DNA from 3 places in the Aureimonas sp. N4 genome. Region 1 is predicted to be linked to each of the others. Evidence: predicted binding sites of a transcription regulator. Region 1 holds the regulator's gene; each other region holds the start of a gene.

The links. The regulator LexA, encoded in region 1, represses DNA repair genes until DNA is damaged. The targets are predictions, from matches to a motif close to TGTTCNNNNTGTGTTCNG.
Region 2: the regulator LexA is predicted to act here: its motif matches at 1,966-1,983, upstream of AUL28_RS01090 (metallopeptidase family protein).
Region 3: the regulator LexA is predicted to act here: its motif matches at 5,245-5,262, upstream of AUL28_RS03955 (ATP-dependent helicase).

What each region holds. Positions count from the first base shown of each region.
Region 1 covers NZ_BBWS01000042.1:83,174-89,615, forward strand. The annotation lists gene gltX (glutamate--tRNA ligase) at 233-1,657, opposite strand; gene AUL28_RS13010 (ComEC/Rec2 family competence protein) at 1,898-4,063, shown strand; gene lexA (transcriptional repressor LexA) at 4,044-4,778, opposite strand; gene AUL28_RS13020 (molybdopterin molybdotransferase MoeA) at 4,850-6,061, opposite strand; gene moaC (cyclic pyranopterin monophosphate synthase MoaC) at 6,058-6,442, opposite strand, start outside.
Region 2 covers NZ_BBWS01000003.1:3,897-10,338, forward strand. The annotation lists gene AUL28_RS01070 (HpcH/HpaI aldolase/citrate lyase family protein) at 1-124, shown strand, start outside; gene AUL28_RS01075 (DUF1737 domain-containing protein) at 121-327, shown strand; gene AUL28_RS01080 (hypothetical protein) at 324-626, shown strand; gene AUL28_RS01085 (TIGR02117 family protein) at 623-1,324, shown strand; gene AUL28_RS01090 (metallopeptidase family protein) at 1,325-1,747, opposite strand; gene AUL28_RS01095 (ImuA family protein) at 2,341-3,123, shown strand; gene AUL28_RS01100 (Y-family DNA polymerase) at 3,194-4,681, shown strand; gene AUL28_RS01105 (error-prone DNA polymerase) at 4,678-6,442, shown strand, end outside.
Region 3 covers NZ_BBWS01000010.1:108,274-114,715, forward strand. The annotation lists gene AUL28_RS03935 (SspB family protein) at 1-388, shown strand, start outside; gene AUL28_RS03940 (DUF4169 family protein) at 394-579, shown strand; gene AUL28_RS21985 (ribbon-helix-helix domain-containing protein) at 576-1,229, shown strand; gene AUL28_RS03950 (AsmA family protein) at 1,357-5,049, opposite strand; gene AUL28_RS03955 (ATP-dependent helicase) at 5,287-6,442, shown strand, end outside.

The DNA of each region.
Region 1 (6,442 bases):
GCCAGCTTCGTGCGAATGCGTATCGGAAAGGTGGTTAAGGAACAAGTTTCTGGAGGAAAGCATTTTTGCGCCGCAACACCCGCTCCAGCTCGACGTCGAACGTCCACGCCTTCGAAGAGGCCTCGCGAAGACGAACGATTCAGTTCGCCCTCGCGTCAAAAGCGGTTTGAAAGAGGAGCTTCGGCGTTCATCTCTTTCGAAGGCAGGCCTTTAGCGCCCTGTTGTAGTCGCCTTACGCCGACACCTGGTCCTGAAGTCGTCCGAGCGTTTCCTCACGCCCGAGGACGGCCAGGACGTCATACACGCCCGGGGATGTGGAACGGCCCGTGAGGGCGGCGCGAAGGGGCTGGGCGATCTTTCCAAGTTTCAGTCCCGACGATTCGGCAAATCCCTTGATCGCGACTTCCAAGGGGGCGGCGGACCAGTCGGTCACCTCATTCAAGACAGGCAAGAGATCACGCAGAATGTCGCGTCCGCCATTGGCAAGAATGTCGGCTGCCTTCTCATCCAGCGAAAGCGGGCGCTGGGCAAAGAGATAGGCCGAACTTTCGGTCAGCTCCACCAGCGTCTTGGCTCGCTCCTTCAGCCCGGCCATGGCCGCGCCGAGCCGCGCGCGAACGGTCGCATCGTCCTGCTGACGCAGAATATCGCCATTCGGCAGATGGTCGCGTTCCACCATCAGTGTCTCGACGAGATCATCGTCCGACGAGCCGCGAATCCAATGGCCGTTGATCGCATCCAGCTTGGCGAAATCAAAGCGAGCGGCGCCCTTGTTGATGTCGGCCGTATCGAACCACGAGATCATGTTCTCGATCGACATCACCTCATCGTCGCCATGGCTCCAGCCGAGGCGCACGAGATAATTGAGAAGTGCTTTCGGCAGGTAGCCCATCCCGCGATAGGCATCGACACCCAAAGCGCCGTGCCGCTTCGAGAGCTTGGCGCCGTCCGCACCATGAATGAGCGGAATATGCGCCATGATGGGCACGTCCCAGCCCATCGCCTGATAGATCAGGGTCTGACGTCCGGCATTCGTCAGGTGATCGTCGCCGCGAATGATATGCGTCACGCCCATGTCGTGATCGTCCACGACGACGGCGTGCATATAGGTGGGGGTGCCATCCGAGCGGAGCAGGATGAAATCATCCAAATCCTTGTTCGGAAAACGAACGTCTCCCTGAACCACATCGCGAACCAAGGTCTCGCCGTCTTGCGGCGCCTTGATGCGGATCACCGGAGCAACGCCGGCGGGGGCCTCCGAGGGGTCGCGGTCGCGCCAGCGGCCATCGTAGCGCGGCGGGCGCTTTTCGGCTTTCGCCTTCTCGCGCATTTCATCGAGCTCGGCGGGGGAAGCGTAACAATAATAAGCCTTGCCAGCGGCGACCAGTTCTTCCGCCACCTCGCGATGCCGGGCAGCGCGAGCAAACTGCGACACAGGCTCACCATCGGCTTTCAGGCCGAGCCAGTCGAGACCTTCGATGATCGCCTGAACCGCCGCGTCCGTTGAGCGCTCGCGGTCCGTATCCTCGATCCGCAGCAGCATCGTGCCACCCATGCGCCGGGCATAGAGCCAGTTGAACAGGGCCGTTCTCGCGCCGCCGATGTGAAGGAAGCCTGTCGGCGAGGGGGCGAAACGTGTCACCACGCGGTCGGTCATTCGTCTGCCTTTGAGAGCGGGGCGCGACTCGCCGCAGGCCCCGGTTGGGATGCGCCTGTCCGGACAGACCGGGCTGCGCTTTCGTTCTCCGGTGTGTAACATACGCCTAGAAGGACTCAAGGCGGAGCGCCCGTGCCGGCTTCAACGCCTGATGCACCGATGCCATCGACATCGGATCTGCGGATCGACAAGCCGGGTGGGCGCTCCGAGCAGAGATGGGGGCGCAGCCGCAATTCTTTGTTGCGCCTGAAAGCCTGGCTGGCCGATCAAATCCAGATCGAGCAAGAGCAGCGCTCGTCTTTCGCGTTCCTTCCGATCGGGACCATGCTGGCGATCGGTTTGATCTATGGATGCGGCTGGCGCCCCTTTGTCTGGCTCGCGCCCGCCCTTCTTGCGCTGTGCTGGCTTGCTTCGAGGGTCTTCGAGGCTAAGCCTTTCATGCGGTCGCTGCTTCTCCTGCCTCTTGGCTTCGGTTTGGGGCTGGGTGCGGGATGGGTGGAACTGACCACGACACAAACGGTCATGTTGTCTGGGAATGCCACGACACGCATTATCGGCGTAGTGACTCTGCGGGAACAGAACGATCGCGGGCGCTATCGATACACGATCGATGTCGAGCGAACGGAGCGGCCGACCCTTTCGCGTCCGCCGCAACGCGTTCGCGTTCTCGTATCGAGCCGACACGAGCCCTTGCCCATCGGAGCCCGCTACGCCGGGCTGGTGCGGCTAAGTCCGCCAGCAGGGCCAGCCTTTCCCGGCGCTTATGATTTTGCCTTCACGCCGTTTTTCGATGGTACGAGCGCGTTCGGCTATTCCTTGGGCCCTCCCAAGGTCTCCGAAGAGGAGGAGGCGGTACCCAGCGGCCTGATGGGCCAAGTCGCAAGCCTTCGTCTTGCGATCGGCGAACGCATCCGCGCCGTGTTGCCAGACGAACGGGGAGCCGTCGCGGCGGCCTTGATCAATGGCGAACGGGCCGGCATCCCCAAGGACGTCGAAGACGCGCTCCGTGCGACGGGTCTTGCCCATGTCCTCTCGATTTCCGGGTTCCACATGGCACTGGTCGCGGGCATGACCATGGTCGTTGTGCGAGGCGCGGCTGCCGCTTTTCCGGCCATCGCCCTTCGATGGCAGACGAGGAAGATCGGCGCGGTCCTGGCCTTGGGGGTCACCGGCTTCTACTTCCTATTGGCCGGGGACAATGCCGCCACCGAACGCTCCTTCATCATGATCGCCATCATGCTGGGCGCGGTTCTGGTGGATCGGCCTGCACTGACAATCCGCAACGTCGGTATGGCAGCGATGGCGGTGATGCTGATCTCTCCGCACGCCCTAATGACCGCTACATTTCAAATGTCTTTCGCAGCAACCGCCGCTCTCGTGGGTGCATACGGCGCATACTCTCGCTGGTCGAACCAGTCCGACGGTAAGGCAAGCGATCACGCTCGCTTTCGAACACTCGCGCTTTTGCTTCTCGGCGCGTTTCTGTCATCCCTGATCGCGGGTGCGGCGACCGCACCCTATGCGGTCTATCATTTTCAGCGAGCCGCTCCATTCGGCCTCGTGGCCAATGTTCTGGCGACGCCGATCTTTTCGTTCTGGATCATGCCGCTCGCTCTGGCTTCGGTCTGCCTGATGCCCTTTGGTTGGGAAAGCATGGCGCTGCATCCCATCGGTTGGGGGCTGGACGTCGTATTCTGGCTGGCGAAAGGCCTGGCTGAAGAATTACCGGACTACGCCGTGGGCCAGATCGGCCTCGCAAGCCTTCTCAGCCTCACTATGGCTTTGCTCGTCCTGTCGTTTTGCCAGAGCGCGATGCGCTGGCTCTTCGTTTTGCCATTGACGCTCGGCTGGGTGTTGATCCCACCGACCAATCGACCCGAGCTTCTGATTGCGGAGGATGCTCGGGATATCGCGGTGATCGGCCAGGATGGATCGACCATTGATCTGCGCAAGCGGCCCAATCGCTTCATCCACGATCAATGGCAACGCGCATTTCAACTTCGATTGCCACCGTCTCGTACCCCTCGGAAGCAGTTCGAATGTTCAGGCGATATCTGCCGCGCGACATCGCGGTCAGGCCTCCGCATCGCATGGAGCGACAAACTGGAACGTATGGGAGAGCTTTGCGACAGTGCCGACATCGCCGTGATGGCGCGAGCGCCCCGCATGACGTCGTGCCGTTCCGGCGCGAAGCTCGTCACGCTTCGCACTCTCCGGCAGACCGGCGCTCTTTTGCTTCCCTCCGCAAACGGAGCGCAATGGACCCTTCAACCCTCGATCGCTCGGCCCTTCAACGAATGGAACGTGCATCGATCGGCCCCATGGCCGGAAAGCGAAAGGCGAAACCAGCGCTCCGAACCCGGGCAGGTCGGGTTACCTCATCGTTCTAGTGATAGCGCCGAATGAGCCCGACAAGACGCCCTTGAACCTTGACCCGGCCCGCTTCCAAAACACGCGTCTCATAGGCAGGATTGGCGGCTTCCAATTCCACGACGGAGCCTCGCCGACGAAAGCGCTTGAGCGTCGCCTCTTCGTCGTCGATCAGAGCCACGACGATCTCGCCCGCTGTCGCCGTCTCAGAACGCTGGATCAGAACCGTGTCTCCGTCCAGAATGCCCGCATCGACCATCGAATCGCCTTTGACGTCCAAGGCGTAGTGTTCACCGGAGCCGAACATCTCGACCGGGAGGGCGATGGACCGGCTGTTTTGTTGGATCGCAGAAATGGGAACGCCTGCAGCAATGCGTCCCATGACCGGTACGGGCATCGAATCATTGGCCGGTTCCGCTCTCGCCAGGACCGGCTCGATTCCGGCACGCTTCGGAAGAGGGATCACTTGCCGCGAGATCGACGCTTCCGACGCCGTCGGTACCGCCAAACCGCCGTTCGAATCCTTGCCACTCAGGGAGTCCGGCAGGCGCAGGACTTCCAAAGCCCGAGCCCGATTGGGGAGACGCCGGATAAAGCCCCGTTCCTCCAAGGCGGTGATGAGACGATGGATTCCCGATTTGGATTTCAGATCCAGGGCCTCCTTCATCTCGTCGAAGGAGGGAGGAATTCCGACCGATTGCAAACGGTCATGAATGAAAAGAAGCAATTCATGCTGCTTGCGGGTCAACATCGCGCGAATCCGGACAAAACAAAACCTGAACAAACCCTATCTGTTCTGTTTGTGTTCTGCAAGGAACTCCATCACGTCAATCGAACGAACTCGCAGGTTTCTCCCGGCTGGGCGGCGGCGGCATGAGGGGGACGAACCAAAAGGGCATCGGCGGTCGCGAAGACACTCAGAAGCGAGGAGTCCTGCCGAGCAAGCGGCATGAGGACCGTTCGTCCGTCGTCGTCTTGTTGGATCGTTGCGCGCATGAAGTCCGCCCGATGGTCATTCTCGAAAACGGCCGCACCGAGTGTTCCGGTTTCGTATCGGACGCGAGACGGGCGCCCGGCGAGACGTTCCACGAGCGGCCGGAGAAACAATTCCGCCGTTACGAGGCTCGACGCCGGGTTGCCGGGCAGGCCCAGGAATCGCATCCCCTCATGGCGACCTGCCATCAGGGGTTTTCCCGGTCGCATGGCGACCTTCCAGAAATCCAGTTCGACACCGCACTCCCGCAGGACCGGCGCAACAAGATCATGATCACCGACCGAAGCTCCGCCGATGGTCACGAAAACGTCGATTCCCTCGGCTCTGGCATTCTCGAAAACCTGTCGCAAGGCCGCTCGATCGTCGGGGACGATGCCATAGGAGATGGCGTCGCCACCCGCCGCGTCCACGATGGCCGCGATACCGAAACCGTTTGACGCGACGATCTGCGAGGGACCAGGGCGCGTGCCGGGCCAGACCAGTTCGCTGCCCGTCATGACGATCGCGATCCGGGGGCGAGCGCGAACGGGCACAAAATCGTATCCGGCGCTTGCCGCGAGAGCGATGGAAGCAGGGCGCAAAACGACCCCATCCGCTAGAACGGGCTTACCTGCTTGGAAGTCATTGCCGGCAGGGCGGATATGGCGTCCCGGCTGCACAGGCTCCAGCACGATGACAGTCGAAGGGTCGGGACGTTCTGTGTTTTCCTGGATTACGACGGCATCTGCCCCTGCGGGTACAGGAGCACCGGTAAAGATCCGTACGGCCTGATTTGCCGAGACCGTCCCCTCGAAGGCTGCGCCGGCAGCCGCTTCGCCAATAACGCGAAGTTCCGTTGCCGCAGAGCGCAGATCGTCGGCACGAACGGCGTATCCATCCATGGCGGAGGCATCGAAGGCCGGTTGCGTCAGCCGAGCCACGAGATCGCCCGCCAGACGCCGACCGGCCAGAGCGTCGAGCCCGACCTGCTCGATACGCCGAACGGGTTCGGCGTCCGTCAGCAACCTCGCCAAAGCCTCTTCGACTGGAAGGAGGCTCACTCGGCGCTCCACGCACCCGATCGGCCGCCGGCTTTTTCCAACAACCGGATAGCGCTGATGGTCATGCTGCGATCCACCGCCTTCGCCATATCGTAGATCGTGAGGCAAGCCACCGAAACGGCTGTCAACGCCTCCATCTCGATTCCGGTCTTGCCACTCACGCGGCAAGTCGCGGTGACGCGAATGCCGGGAAGAGCCGGTTCGAACTCCAGTTCGACCGACACCTTCTCCAACATCAGGGGATGGCAGAGAGGGATCAGATCATGGGTCTTCTTCGCGCCCATGATTCCGGCGATACGCGCGATCGCCGTGACATCGCCCTTCTTGAGGCTGCCTTCTCGAATCAGATCGAGCGTTTCGGCCTTCATCAGCACGAGCCCT
Region 2 (6,442 bases), on a different contig from region 1:
GCCTGACAATGCCGGGCGCGGCGTCATCCGCCATGAGGGGCGGATGGTGGAACTCCTACACTTACAGGCGGCCGAGCGCTTGCTCGCCCGCGCCGCTTCGATCGAGGAAAGAACAAATCCATGAAGCTCTATCGCCTGCTCACCGGCGTGGACGACGCCGCCTTCTGCCACAAGGTTTCGCTGGCCCTCTCCAAGGGCTGGGAACTCGCCGGCAGCCCGGCCTATGCGTTCGACGCAAAGGAAGGCGTCATGAAATGCGCCCAGCCCGTCACCAAGATTGTCGAGGGCAAGGACTATGATCCCGCGATGAAACTCGGCGAGCAATGAGCCCGTTCGGTCTCGGCCGTCTGGGTCTGCGGGCCGGACGCGCAGGGCTGCGGTCTGGCGAAGCGGCGCTTCGCGAGGGCGAAGCCGGCTTGCGCCAAGCGGAAACGGCTCTGCGCGCGCTGGGCTCGCTCCGGGGCGCGCCCTTCGATCTTGGTGCCGAAGTGTTGCGCCGAGCCGGCGCTGCGGTCCGCACGGGACAGGACGCTGTGCGCCAAGGCGACGAAGGCCTCGCGCGCGGCGAGGAGGCGCTGCGTCGGGCCGAAGAGCGGTTGCAGCGTCGAAGCGCGCCCCGCTCTTGAGGCGCTGGGGCCGGGCGCTCTTCGCCGCCGGAGTGGCGCTTGCCGCAAGCCTTGGCGGCCTCGCGCTTCTGGCGCTCGCCATCCCGCGCGCGCCCGAAGTCCGCTTTCCGCCACCGGAAGCCGGCGAGGAACGGGTCGTGCTGCTGGCCGCCAACCCGATCCACACCGACATTCTCCTGCCCGCGACGCCGGATGTTTTGGCACGCTTCGGTTTCCTGGCCGGCGACGGGCTGCCGCTGGACGATCCGCGTGTCGGCGCCATCGCGGTCGGCTGGGGCGGGCGCGCCTTCTACACGCAGACACCGGAATGGCGCGACCTGACGGTGGGAGCACTCTGGCACTCCGTCACCTATGACCGCTCGGTGCTGCATCTCTCGCTCGCCCCCGCGCTGACGGGCGAGGAGCCCGGCCTGCGCCGCCTGACATTCAGCGAGCCGGCCTTTGAGGCCCTGCTGCGCTTCATCGAGGCGAGCTTCGCGCGCACCCCATCCGGCGCGCCGGAGATCCTGCCCGGCTTCTCCTACGGCCCCTATGACCGCTTCTACGAAGCGCGGGGCGGCTTCAATCTCCTGTTCGGGTGCAACACCTGGACGGCGCAAGCCCTGCGCCAAGCCGGCCTCACTACCAGCCTCTGGTCCCCCTTGCCCCCGCTGCTTTTGTGGGGGCTGGACTGGCACGAGGCCAAGGTCTTGGGGTGATCAATCCGCCTCGGCCTCCAGCGCTTCCATATCGTCGTCCGACAGGCCGAAATGGTGGCCGATTTCGTGGATCAGGACGTGGGAGACGAGGGCGCTGAGGGTTTCCTCGTGCTCGGCCCAATAGTCGAGGATCGGGCGGCGGTAGAGGAGGATGCGGTTGGGGAATTCGCCCGTCGCGCCGACCGCCATTTCCGCCACGGGCCGGCCTTCGAAGAGGCCGAGAATATCGAAGGGGCTTTCGAGATTCATCGCCTCGACCACCTCGTCCTCCGGGAAGTCGGCGATATGGAAGCGGATCTCACCTGAAAGCGCGCGAAATTCGGGCGGCAGCTGCGCATAGGCGTCGAGCGCCAAGGCCTCGATCTCCTCCAGGCTCGGCGCCATGCGCTGGCCCCAGTCCCCCGCCTGATCGCGCTGACCCATCGCATTCCCTTTCCCAGTCCCACGAAGCTCATCGTGTCGTGGCATATCGCGGCGCACCCTGCGAGCCCGCTTCGGCTCACGAATGCGCGCGGACGCGCATCTTTCCCTATGAGAGACCCAAGCCCCCGGTTTTCCACAGGGCCGAGCAAGAGCTGTGAACAAGGAATGTAATCCTTGATGCTGATCGATTGACTCGAATCGGCAGCTCTGGAATTCATAGGAACATAGAGGGAACAGATGCCGTTTCGGACAAAGCCTCAGGGCTGACGAGGGTTTGTCCGAAGGAGACGTTCATGTCGGGGGTCCAACCAAAAGCCGCCTTTGCCGCGCCTTGGGATGAGGGGCCGGTGTCTGACAGATGTCTGGATTCATCCAGAGAAAACAAGGCTTCGTCAAGCGTTTCGGCGGACCCTCTATCGTCTGCCGACGCCGCGGGCGCGACCCCGGACGGGCGGCAGCTCGACACCCTGCGCGAGGCGATCCGCCGGATCGAGCACCGCCCGTCCGAGACGTGGGATACTCCCCGTAAAGCCAGAACAGACGGTCCGGCACAAGCCGAGATCGAAAAAGCGGAAGAGGAATTTCGTCCTTCTTTGCCCGTCTGCCGGCTCGGCGCGGACAGGATCGACCAAGCGCTCGGCGGTGGCTTTCCCGAAGCCGGCCTGTCGGAAATCCGGGTCGAGACCGTGCGGGACGGAGGCGCGGGGCTCGGCTTCGCCTTGGCGCTCGCGGTGCGTTTGGGCGCGTCGCCTCGGCGCCCGCTCGTCTGGATCGCGCCCGCCGCGACGCTGACGGATGCCGGCTATCCCTATCGGCCGGGGCTCGTCGCCTTCGGGCTCGACCCCGCCGCGCTGGTGATGGTGCGCGCGCGCCGGCTGGAGGACGCGCTCTGGGCGGCGGAAGAGGCCGCGCGCTCCGGCGCGCCGGCGCTGACGCTTCTGGAGGTGCAGAACAACCCCGCCGCGCTGTCGCTGGAGGGCTCGCGGCGGCTGCACTGGCGCTCGCGCCACGCGGCGCGGCCGGTTCTCGTTCTGCGACAGGGCGGCTCGGCCGAGACCACCGCCGCGCCCTTGCGCCTGCAACTTTCCGCCGCGCCGGCGGGCCGCGTGCCGGGGCTGGAGGCCCATTCCTGCCTCGGCGCGCCCGCCTTTGCCGTAGCGATCGAAAAATCCCGCGATGGCCGTCTTGGCCAATTCCATCTGGAGTGGAACGTCCATGAGCGTCGATTCGTCCAAGCCGAGCGTGCCGCCGCGCTTTCTCGCCCTGTTCTTTCCCCGCCTGCCGACGGACCGGCTGCGACGGCAGAGATTCGGTCGCTCCTGGCGGCTCGAGACGGAGGGAGCCGAAGGGCCGAGCCTCGCCGCCACGCCTCCTGACCCGAGCGCTGGCACGCCCGTCCTGACGCCGCGCTTAGGCGCGGGCAATGGCCATCGCCCGCCGGCCACCATGCCGCCCGCCACGCTGCGCCCCTCGCAGCGCGAGCTCGCGCCCGGCGCCGAGGTGCTGCGCCCGCTCGCCCTTTATGAACGGCAGAACGGCGCCGAGCGGCTCGTGGCGCTCTGCGATCTGGCAGCTCGGCTCGGTCTGCGTCCGGGGCTGGGCGTCGCCGAAGCGCGAGCGCGCTTTCCCGAACTGGAGCTGTGCGAGAGCGACCGCGCGGCCGACCGGCACCTTCTGGAAGCCTTGGCGGACGCGGCCGAGCGTTACACGCCGCTGGTCGCGCTGGATGGGCGGCAGGGGCTCGTGCTCGACATTTCCGGCTGCGCGCATCTTTTCGGCGGGGAAGGGGGCCTGTGCCGCGAGGTGCAGTTGCGGTTTCGCGCGCAAGGCTTCGCGCTCGGCTGGGGCCTCGCCTCGCATCCGGCCCTCGCCTCCGCCCTGGCGCGGCACCGGCCGGGCACCTGTCTGCTGGAGGGAGCCGAGCCGCCCGTCCTGACGGCGCTGCCGATCGCCGCGCTGCGGATCGGGGCAGAGGAGCGCGGGCGTCTCGCCCGGCTCGGCCTTGCGACCATCGGCGACCTTCTGGCCCTGTCGCGCGCGCAGCTCGCGCGGCGTTTCGGCTCGGCGCTTCTGGCACGGCTCGACGCGTTGACCGGCCGCCATCGCCCGCCGATCGAGCCGCGCCGCTTTGTGGCCTCGCTGACGCACGAGCGGCTTCTCTTCGAACCCGTGAGCCTGTCCGACGATATCCTGCGCATTGCGAACCACTTGGCAGGTCATCTCAAGCCCGAGCTGGAAGCGCGGGGGCAAGGCGCGCGGCGGCTGGAGCTCACGCTGTTTCGCGTCGATGGACGGGTGGAGCGGCTTCCCGTGCGCAGCGCCCGCCCCTTGCGCGATCCCCGGCGCATCGAGCGTCTCTTCGCCGAGCGGCTGAAGGGGATCGGCGACGATCTCGATGTCGGCTTCGGCTACGATCTCCTGCGCCTGTCGGTGGTGGAGACGGAGGCGATGGCGGAAGCGCAAACGAGCCTCACGCAAGAGGAGAGCGCGCCCGAAGCCTTGGCCGAACTTCTCGACCGCCTGTCCACGCGGCTCGGCGAAACCGCGCTGTTCTCGCTGGAGCCGGACGAAAGCCACCGGCCCGAACGCGCCCAGCACCGCGTCCAATGGCTGAGCGCGTCGGAGGCGGGCGGCTCGGACACGCCGCTCGCCCCCCGGCCGCTCCGGCTTCTCGTGCCGCCCGAGCCGGTGAGCGCCACGGCCGAGGTGCCGGACGGGCCGATCCGCCAGTTTCGCTGGCGGCGCGCGCATTACCGCGTGGAGCGGATCGAGGGGCCGGAGCGCATCGCGCCCGAATGGTGGCGCGAGGATGCCGCGCCGGAGCGCGACTATTTCCGCGTCGAGGACGAGGGCGGCCGGCGCTACTGGATGTTTCGCGAAGGCGCGCGACCGGACGGCGCGTCCGGCTGGTTTCTGCATGGGCTCTTCGCGTGACATCGGGCTTCCTGCCCCCCGGCCCCGGCTTTTGCGAGATCGGCGCGGCCTCGACCTTTTCCTTTCTGCGCGGCGTCTCGCAGCCGGGCGAGATGGTGGTGGCTGCCCAGGCGCTGGGGCTGGGCGGGCTGGGCTTGGCCGATCGCAACAGCGTCGCGGGCGTGGTGCGCGCCTATGATCAGGCGCGGCTCATCCAGATGCCCTTCCGCGCCGGGACGCGCCTCGTGTTTCAGGACGAGACGCCCGACCTCTTCGCCTATCCGCGCGACCGTGCCGCCTGGGGGCGACTTTGCCGGCTTCTGACGATCGGGAACCTGCGTGCGCCCAAGGGTGAATGCCATCTGACCCTGGCCGATCTCGTCGAATGGGGCGAAGGTCTCAGCCTCGCGCTGCTCGCGCCGGAGGAACTCGGTGGCGACGGGCAGGAAGCGCAGGCGGCGGAACGCCGGCTAACTCAGTCCCTCGCGCCGCTCGTCTCGGCCTTCCCCAAGGCCGTGCGCCTCGCGCTCGCCCCATGCTTCGACGGCGGTGATCGACGGCGGATCGAGCGCGCCGAGGCGCTGGCGCAACGCTTCAAGGCGCCGCTTCTCGCGACCAATGACGCGCTCTATCACGGCACGGAGCGCCGGCCCCTGAGCGATGTGGTGACCGCCATTCGCGAGCATGTGCCTCTCGCCCAAGCCGGCTTTCGGCTGGCCCGCAATGCCGAGCGACGGCTGAAACACGAGGGCGAGATGCTGCGGCTCTTTCGCGGCCACGAAGGGGCGCTCCGCGAAGCCAAGCGCTTTTTCGAAGAGGTCGAGTTCGATCTCGCGAGCCTCAAATACGATTATCCCGACGAGGCGCTGGGTCTGTCCGTCAGCCCGGCTGAGGAGTTGCGGCGTCTTGCCTATGAAGGCGCGGCCTGGCGCTACCACCCCAAACCCGTTCCGCCTGCGATCTTCGCGCGGATAGAAAAGGAAATGGAGCTGATCGAAGAGAAGAAATACGAGCCCTATTTCCTCACCGTCCACCGCATCGTGCAGGCCGCGCGCGATATGAAAATCCTCTGCCAGGGACGCGGCTCGGCGGCCAATTCCGTGGTCTGCTACTGCATCGGCGTGACGGAGGTTCACCCCGACAAGGCCGGGCTGCTCTTTGACCGCTTCATCTCCGCCGAGCGCGACGAGCCGCCCGATATCGACATCGATTTCGAGCACGAGCGGCGCGACGAGGTGATCCGCTGGATCTACGATTTCTATGGGCGGGACTCGGCCGCGATCGCCGCCACCGTCATCACCTATCGCGCCCGCTCGGCGGCGCGCGAGGTCGGCAAGTGCTTCGGCCTGTCGGAAGACGCCTTGAGCGCCCTGTCGGGCTCGGTCTGGGGCTATTCGGCGAGCGATCTGGGCGATGCCGAGGCCGAGGCGGCGGGCCTTTCGGCGCAGGATCGCACGACGCGCCATGTGCTCGACTTCGCCCATCAGCTCGCCGGCTTTCCGCGCCACCTGTCGCAGCATGTCGGCGGCTTCGTGCTGACGCGCGGCCGGGTGGACGAGACGGTGCCCGTGCTGAACACGGGGAGCAAGGGGCGCATCATCGTCGAGTGGGACAAGGACGATCTCGACACGCTCGGCATTCTCAAGATCGACATTCTGGCGCTCGGCATGCTCTCCTGCCTGCGCCGCGCCTTCGAGATGCTGAACCGACTTTATCCCGGCGAGGCGACGGGCGATGGGCGGGCGGCCTCGCTCGACACGCTGCCCGTCGAGCCACCCAACG
Region 3 (6,442 bases), on a different contig from region 1:
GTATTGGGACCTGTCGGTGACAGACACCTCCTTCGAGGTCGGCCTGTCCTTCTCCGATATCCCCGAGCGTCTGCTGATTCCCTTCAGCGCGATTCGCGGCTTCTACGATCCGGCTGTGAACTTCGAACTCGAATTCGACGTCCGCGATATGGACGCGGCCAATTCGCAGACCGAGGACAGCCCGGCTCCGACCGCGCTCGCCCCTGTTGCGACGGCCCCTGCCCCTGTGGCGGTTGCCGCGCCTGCCAAGCCCGCTGCGGCTGCGCGCAAGGAGACGGCGGCCAAGAGCCCCAGCGAGCCGAGCAAGGACGCCGAGAAGGCCGAAGACAAGCCGGCCGAGAAGAGCGCCGAGGTCGTGTCTCTGGACGCCTTCCGCAAGAAGCCCTGAGCGAGATGGGCGAGGTCGTCAATCTTCGGATGGCCCGCAAACGGTCCGAGCGGGCGGCGGCCGAATGCAAGGCCGCCGAGAACCGCAGCCGCCACGGCCGCAGCAAGGCCGAGCGGGAACGCGAGGCGATCGAAAAAGAGCGCATGGAGCGTCAGCTTGACGGGGCGCTTCGCGATCCACCGGCCCCATGATCGAGAAGCATTCGCTTTCGATCCGAGGCCATCGGACATCGATCAGCGTCGAAGCGCCGTTCTGGGCCGAGTTGAACCGCCTTGCGAACATGGCGGGATGCGCCGTCGCCGAGCTTGTGGCGCGCATCGACAGCGAGCGCCTGCCCGAGACCAATCTCTCCTCCGCCATCCGCCTGCATGTTCTCCAGGAGTCGTTGCGAAAAGCGCAGACGCCCGCGGGGCGCGGCGACACGTCCCACGTGATTCTGTCGCATGTCTATCTCGGCACGGATGATTTCGAGCGCTCGCTGCGCTTCTGGGCCGCGGTCGCGCGCGAGATGGGCCTGCGCTTCCGCTTCGAAGATGGCGAGCGCGGCTGGGCGGGATGGCAGCCGGCCGACGCCGATCGCCCGCTTTTCCTGATCGGCCGGCCGGAGAATGGCGCTCCCGCATCCATTGGCAACGGAACGATGATCGCCTTCAACCTCGGCAGCCATGCCCTTGTGGACCGTGTTCACGCGCTGGCGTTGGCGCTCGGCGGCCGCGACGAAGGCGCGCCGGGCCTGCGGCCGCATTATCACCCGAACTATTACGGCGCGTATTTCCGCGACCGCGACGGCCACAAGATCGGCCTTGCGTGCCATCGGCCAGATGGTGGCTCGTCTCCGTAGCGAGAGCGGCCTGCCGCCTTGGCGGGGGCTCTGCGGCGCTCACAGCGCCCACGAGAACCATCCCTCACACGGCCGAAGCGGCTCCCAAGTTTTTGGTGCAAGCTCGTCCGACCATCCAAGCGCGCCTTTAGAACCGCTGAAGCGGCTCGACGCCCGGCAGATTGCGGAAGCCTTCACTCGGCTGCGGCGGCGGCACGGCGACGGGCGGGGCTTCGAGTTCGAGCGCGGCCGGCGCGGGGACTGAGCGCTGCGGCGCAGGTTGAGGACGCGCGGCCGCCTCCTCGGCGCGCCGCCGTTCCGCCTCTGCCGCCTCGCGTTCGCGCTGCTCGGTCTCGGCTCGGCGCGCGTCCTCTTCGGCTTTGATGCGGGCGTCGCGAAGGGTTTGACGGGTCTTCTCGCGCGCCTCGTAGAAGCGCGTTTCCCGGCGCAGACGAACGGTTTCCCGCAGCGCCTCCTCCAAGCTCCGCACGCGCGCCTGCTCCAGCTGATAGGCGCGCGAGGCGAGATAGCTGGTCAGCGGCTCGACACCCATCGCCCGGCGCGGCGCGGCGAGCGTGCCCGACAGATCGTAGATCAGGGCGGGATCGGGCGCGTCCACCACGTCCTCCTCCTCGGGCTTGGGCAGCGCCAGTTCGAATCGACCGGACAGAGCGCGGTCGGCGAGGCCGATGCGGGCCTCCCCGGACAAGACCTCTCCGGCTGCGTCCAGACGGATCGGGCCGATCTGCAAGGCGCCATTGGCAAGGCGCAGCGGAGCCGTGATCGAACTTGCAGTCAGGCTCTGGCCGCGCTGAGCGGCGTCGACGAGACGCATCACAGCGTCCGATGTCGCCGAGAAGCCCGGCTTGCCGGCTTCCTCCAGCACCGAACCCATGAGGCTCGGAGCAACCGCCGAAATCTTCGCATCCGTCAGAGTCGCCTCCCCGGTTCCATCCATGGAAAGCCTCAGCGCATCGAAACTCTGGCCGCCCGCCTTGAAACTCAACCGACCGCCGAGAACACCTGAGAGGATGGCATTCTCGCCCTCCCCGAGCCGGACCGGACGGCCTTCGATATCGAGCGTCCACTCCGTACCGACCAGACCGCCGACATTGCTGAATCGGCCGCGCCCTTCCAGTCGCCCCTCGCCGATCTTGGCAGCGAAGGTCGGCACGGACAGCTCGGTCGCGGAACTGTTCAACTGCGCGCTGATATTGGTCATCTCAATCGGCGCCCCATCCAGCGCGCCGGCTTCCAGAGACAGGCGGAGGGGCCGCTGCGGCAGAAGCGGCGCGGCGAAGGCGCGCGCTCCCACGCCCTCCCCCTCGGGAACGATGCCGGTGAGGATGGTCTGCAGCCAGTCCAGCGAGAGATGGTCGAGCTTCAGACGGCCGATCATGTCGCTGCCGCCGGCGGCGGACAATTGCCCCTCGACAGGCTGTCCGTTCACCTGCCCTCGAACATCGCTCACCACCCAGTCAGGGCCGAACCAGCGAAGCTGCGCCCCGCCTTCCACCGGCAGCGCCTCGAGCCGCTGGCCGGCTGCGATGCCGAGCGTCGTCAGCCAAAGCGCTGCGTCGTCACTGCTGAGGGTCAGGCGGCCGTCGAGCGAGCGAAGCCCGGCCGGCGAGAGCGCCGCCGTCCCCTCCAACGCCATGCGGCTGCCGGGCGCTTCGCCGCTCAGCGACACCGCCGCGCCCTCGCCAGGATTGCCGGAACTGGTGAGGCGCACCGACAAGGGACCGGGCGCGCCGAGGTCGAGCGCGGAGATGCCGAGCTGGCCGAGAAGCTCCACCGGCTTTTCGTTGCGCAGCCCCATCTCCAATCCGAAGCGGCCGTCCTTCCAGGCGGCGGCCAGACCGTTTTCGAGCGCCAGCCGCACGGTGAGATCGGTTCCCGCCGCTGTGCCCGCAAGCTCGGCCACAAGATCGGTGCGGCCCGCGATTGCGGTGGGTGAGACGGTCCCGCTTAGAGACAGAGGCCCGAGCGAAGCCGCTCGCGCGTCGGCCAGTTGCAGAAGCGGGCTGTCCGGCAGGCGCGCGCGCAGGAAGGCGAGGAAGCGGGCCGGCTCATCGGCCGAAACATCGAGGCTGAGATCGGGCACCGGCGCGCTGGAAAGGTTCGCGACCGTGCCTTCCACATGAAGATCGGCCCTGGCCAACCCGTCCGCGTCGAAGGAGCCGATATCAAGAGCGTCACCCGAGAGCGCCATATCCGCCTCGACATGATCCGCCACCACGCCAGCGTAGCGCATCGGGCCGGCGGCCCATTGCAGCTCGATGCGCTCGGGAACACCGCGCGCCGGCTGCGGGCGAAGCCGGGCCAGCGCCAGCAGCGGTTCGAGATCCACCGCACCGCCGCGCAGCTCCGCATTGGTTGTGACGCCTTCCGGGCGCACCGTGCGGTCGATCGCGCCGCGCAGCGTCTGGCCGCCGAGATTGAGTTCGAGATCGTCGAGGTTTTGTTCGCTCGCGGTCAGATTTACCTTGGCCTGGAGGCCGGCTTGATCGAGCTTCGCCAGCGCGGGGATGCCGCCCAGCCCGGCCCAGCCGAAGAAGCTCGCCGGCTGGCGCGCCGCCACCAGAAGCGAGCCGCGAAAGCCCGGCTTGGCGCTAAGATCGGCGAGGCCGGATGCTTCCACCAGGGTGCGGCCGGGAAACTCGCCGCTCAGCTTGTCGATCGACCAGCCCTCCTGCGAGGGCGAGCCGGCAAAGCTGACTTCGCGGATCGACGTGTCCCCGATCGTCACGATCGGCAGCGACAGGCGCAGCCGGCCGGGCAAGGGGCTGGCGGGAAGGCGCGCCAGCGCTTCACGAATGCCGGCGATTCGCTCCGACAGGCTCGGGACCGTGCCGCTCGTGCTGTCGGCGGGCGCGAGGCGGTCAAGATCGACTTCCTGCCCGGACAGATCGATGTCGAAATGCGGAATGGGTCCGAAATTCAGGCTCGCCGCGCCGGTGACGAGATAGGGCGCTTCCGCCGCCCCGACCGAGGCGCGCAGATCGGACAGAGCGACGAGTTGCGGCGACAGCGTGAAACCCGCCTGCATCTGGATCGGGGGCGTGGGCGCGCTCCCGGTCTCGCCCTGCCCCGCCGCCCGCTCCTTCTGCACGGCCAAAGGCGTGCGGAACGTCATCGTCCCGTCCAGCATGGGCTTGCCCGGCACGCGGGATGCGGTCCCCGACAGGCTGACCGACAGGCTCGGCGCGTCGGATTCGGCGGTGACGCGCAGAGGCAGCGTCCCGTCGCCGGGCGCAACCCCGGTGGAGAGGCTGACGCGCAGGAGCCGGCCGTCGAGACGCAGCGTGCCCGCGCCCGTGATCGGGCCGAGCAGCGAGCGGGCCGAGAGATCGGCGTCGATGTCGCTCAGTTGAATCCGCCGATCCACCCGTTGATCGGTCAGAGCAACGGAGCCGCCGGCGATCCGCACTTTTTCGAAGACCACCGGCAGATTGGCGGGAAGCTGCGAGGCGGCGACGGGCCAGCGAACCTGTCCGGCCTTGTCGATATCAAGCGACAAATTGGGCCGGTCCATCTCCGTGTTGAAGATGCGGACCTCGCCAGACAAGAAGGGCGCCAACTCGGCGTCCATCCGAAACGCACTCAGCGTCAGGATCGGATCGCCGGCATCCCCCACCACCACGTCGTTGAAGGCAATGGAGGGGAAGGGCAAAAGCCGCGCCGACACCGCGCCGCGCACTTCGACCGGCTGGCCGAGCAGGCGCGAGGTTTCCGTCTCGAAGGCCGAGCGATAGGTTGTCCAGTCCACGAAGCGCGGGCCGACCCAGAGCGCCAGAAGACATGCGATCAAGACGCCGCCAAGGATGATGAACAGCCGCAAGCCCGCAGGTCCCTTTGTGTCGAATCATTCGGGCCGCTGGCCCTAGCTTTCAGAAATCCTAACAGTTTTGCCGCTCGCCGGTCATGCGGCTTGGCGCGCGGCGGTTAAGATCGCGCTGTGGAAGCCCCTCTCTCTCCACAAGGGCGGGGCGACGTGCCACCCGCTCCTCCCCTCTTTGCCGCAAGGCCGCCGACATGTTCCCCTAGTGTTCCCTGCAGAATCCATTAAGTAGTCGGCATGACCGAACTCTCCGATCCGTCCGCCCCCGGCCCGAAGAAGCCCTCCGGCATCGCCGCCCGAGCCCTTGCGGCGCGCGGCGGGCCCGTGGCTGCGCCCGCGCCCGACTATCTCGCGGGTCTCAATCCCGAGCAGCGCGCGGCGGTCGAGACGACGGAAGGGCCGGTTCTGGTGCTGGCCGGCGCGGGCACCGGCAAGACGCGGGTTCTGACGACGCGCATCGCCCATATTCTCAAGCTGCGCCTCGCCTATCCCTCGCAGATTCTGGCCGTGACCTTCACCAACAAGGCCGCGCGCGAGATGAAGCAGCGCATCGGCCTTCTGGTCGGCGGCGAGGTGGAAGGGATGCCCTGGCTCGGCACGTTCCACTCGATCGGCGTCAAGATTCTGCGCCGCCATGCCGAACTGGTGGGGCTGAAATCGAACTTCACGATCCTCGATACGGACGATCAGATCCGCCTGATCAAGCAGCTGCTCCAAGCCGAGAATCTGGACGACAAGCGCTGGCCGGCGCGCACCTTCGCCAATCTTCTGGATGGCTGGAAGAACAAGGGACTGACGCCCGACACAATCCCGGAAGGCGATGCGCGCTCCTTCGGCAACGGCAAAGGGCGCGAACTCTACCGCGCCTATCAGGCTCGCCTCTCCACGCTGAACGCGACGGATTTCGGCGATCTCCTGCTCCATCCCATCGCGATCTTCCGCGACCACCCGGACATTCTGGCCGATTATCACAAGCGCTTTCGCTACATTCTGGTGGACGAGTATCAGGACACCAACGTCGCGCAATATCTCTGGCTGCGGCTTCTGGCTCAGATGTCGGATTCCCGCCGGGACGCCGGCCAAAGCGCCGTGAATGTCTGCTGCGTCGGCGACGACGACCAGTCCATCTATGGCTGGCGCGGCGCGGAGGTGGACAATATCCTGCGTTTCGAGAAGGATTTTCCGGGCGCGACCGTGATCCGGCTGGAGCGCAACTATCGCTCGACCGCTCATATTCTGGGCGCGGCCTCCGGCCTCATCTCCGTCAACGAGGACCGGCTCGGCAAGACGCTGTTCACCGACCTCCACGATCCCGAGCACGAGAAGGTCTCGGTCAATGCGGGCTGGGACTCGGAGGAGGAAGCGCGCACGATCGGCGAGGAGATCGAGCAGC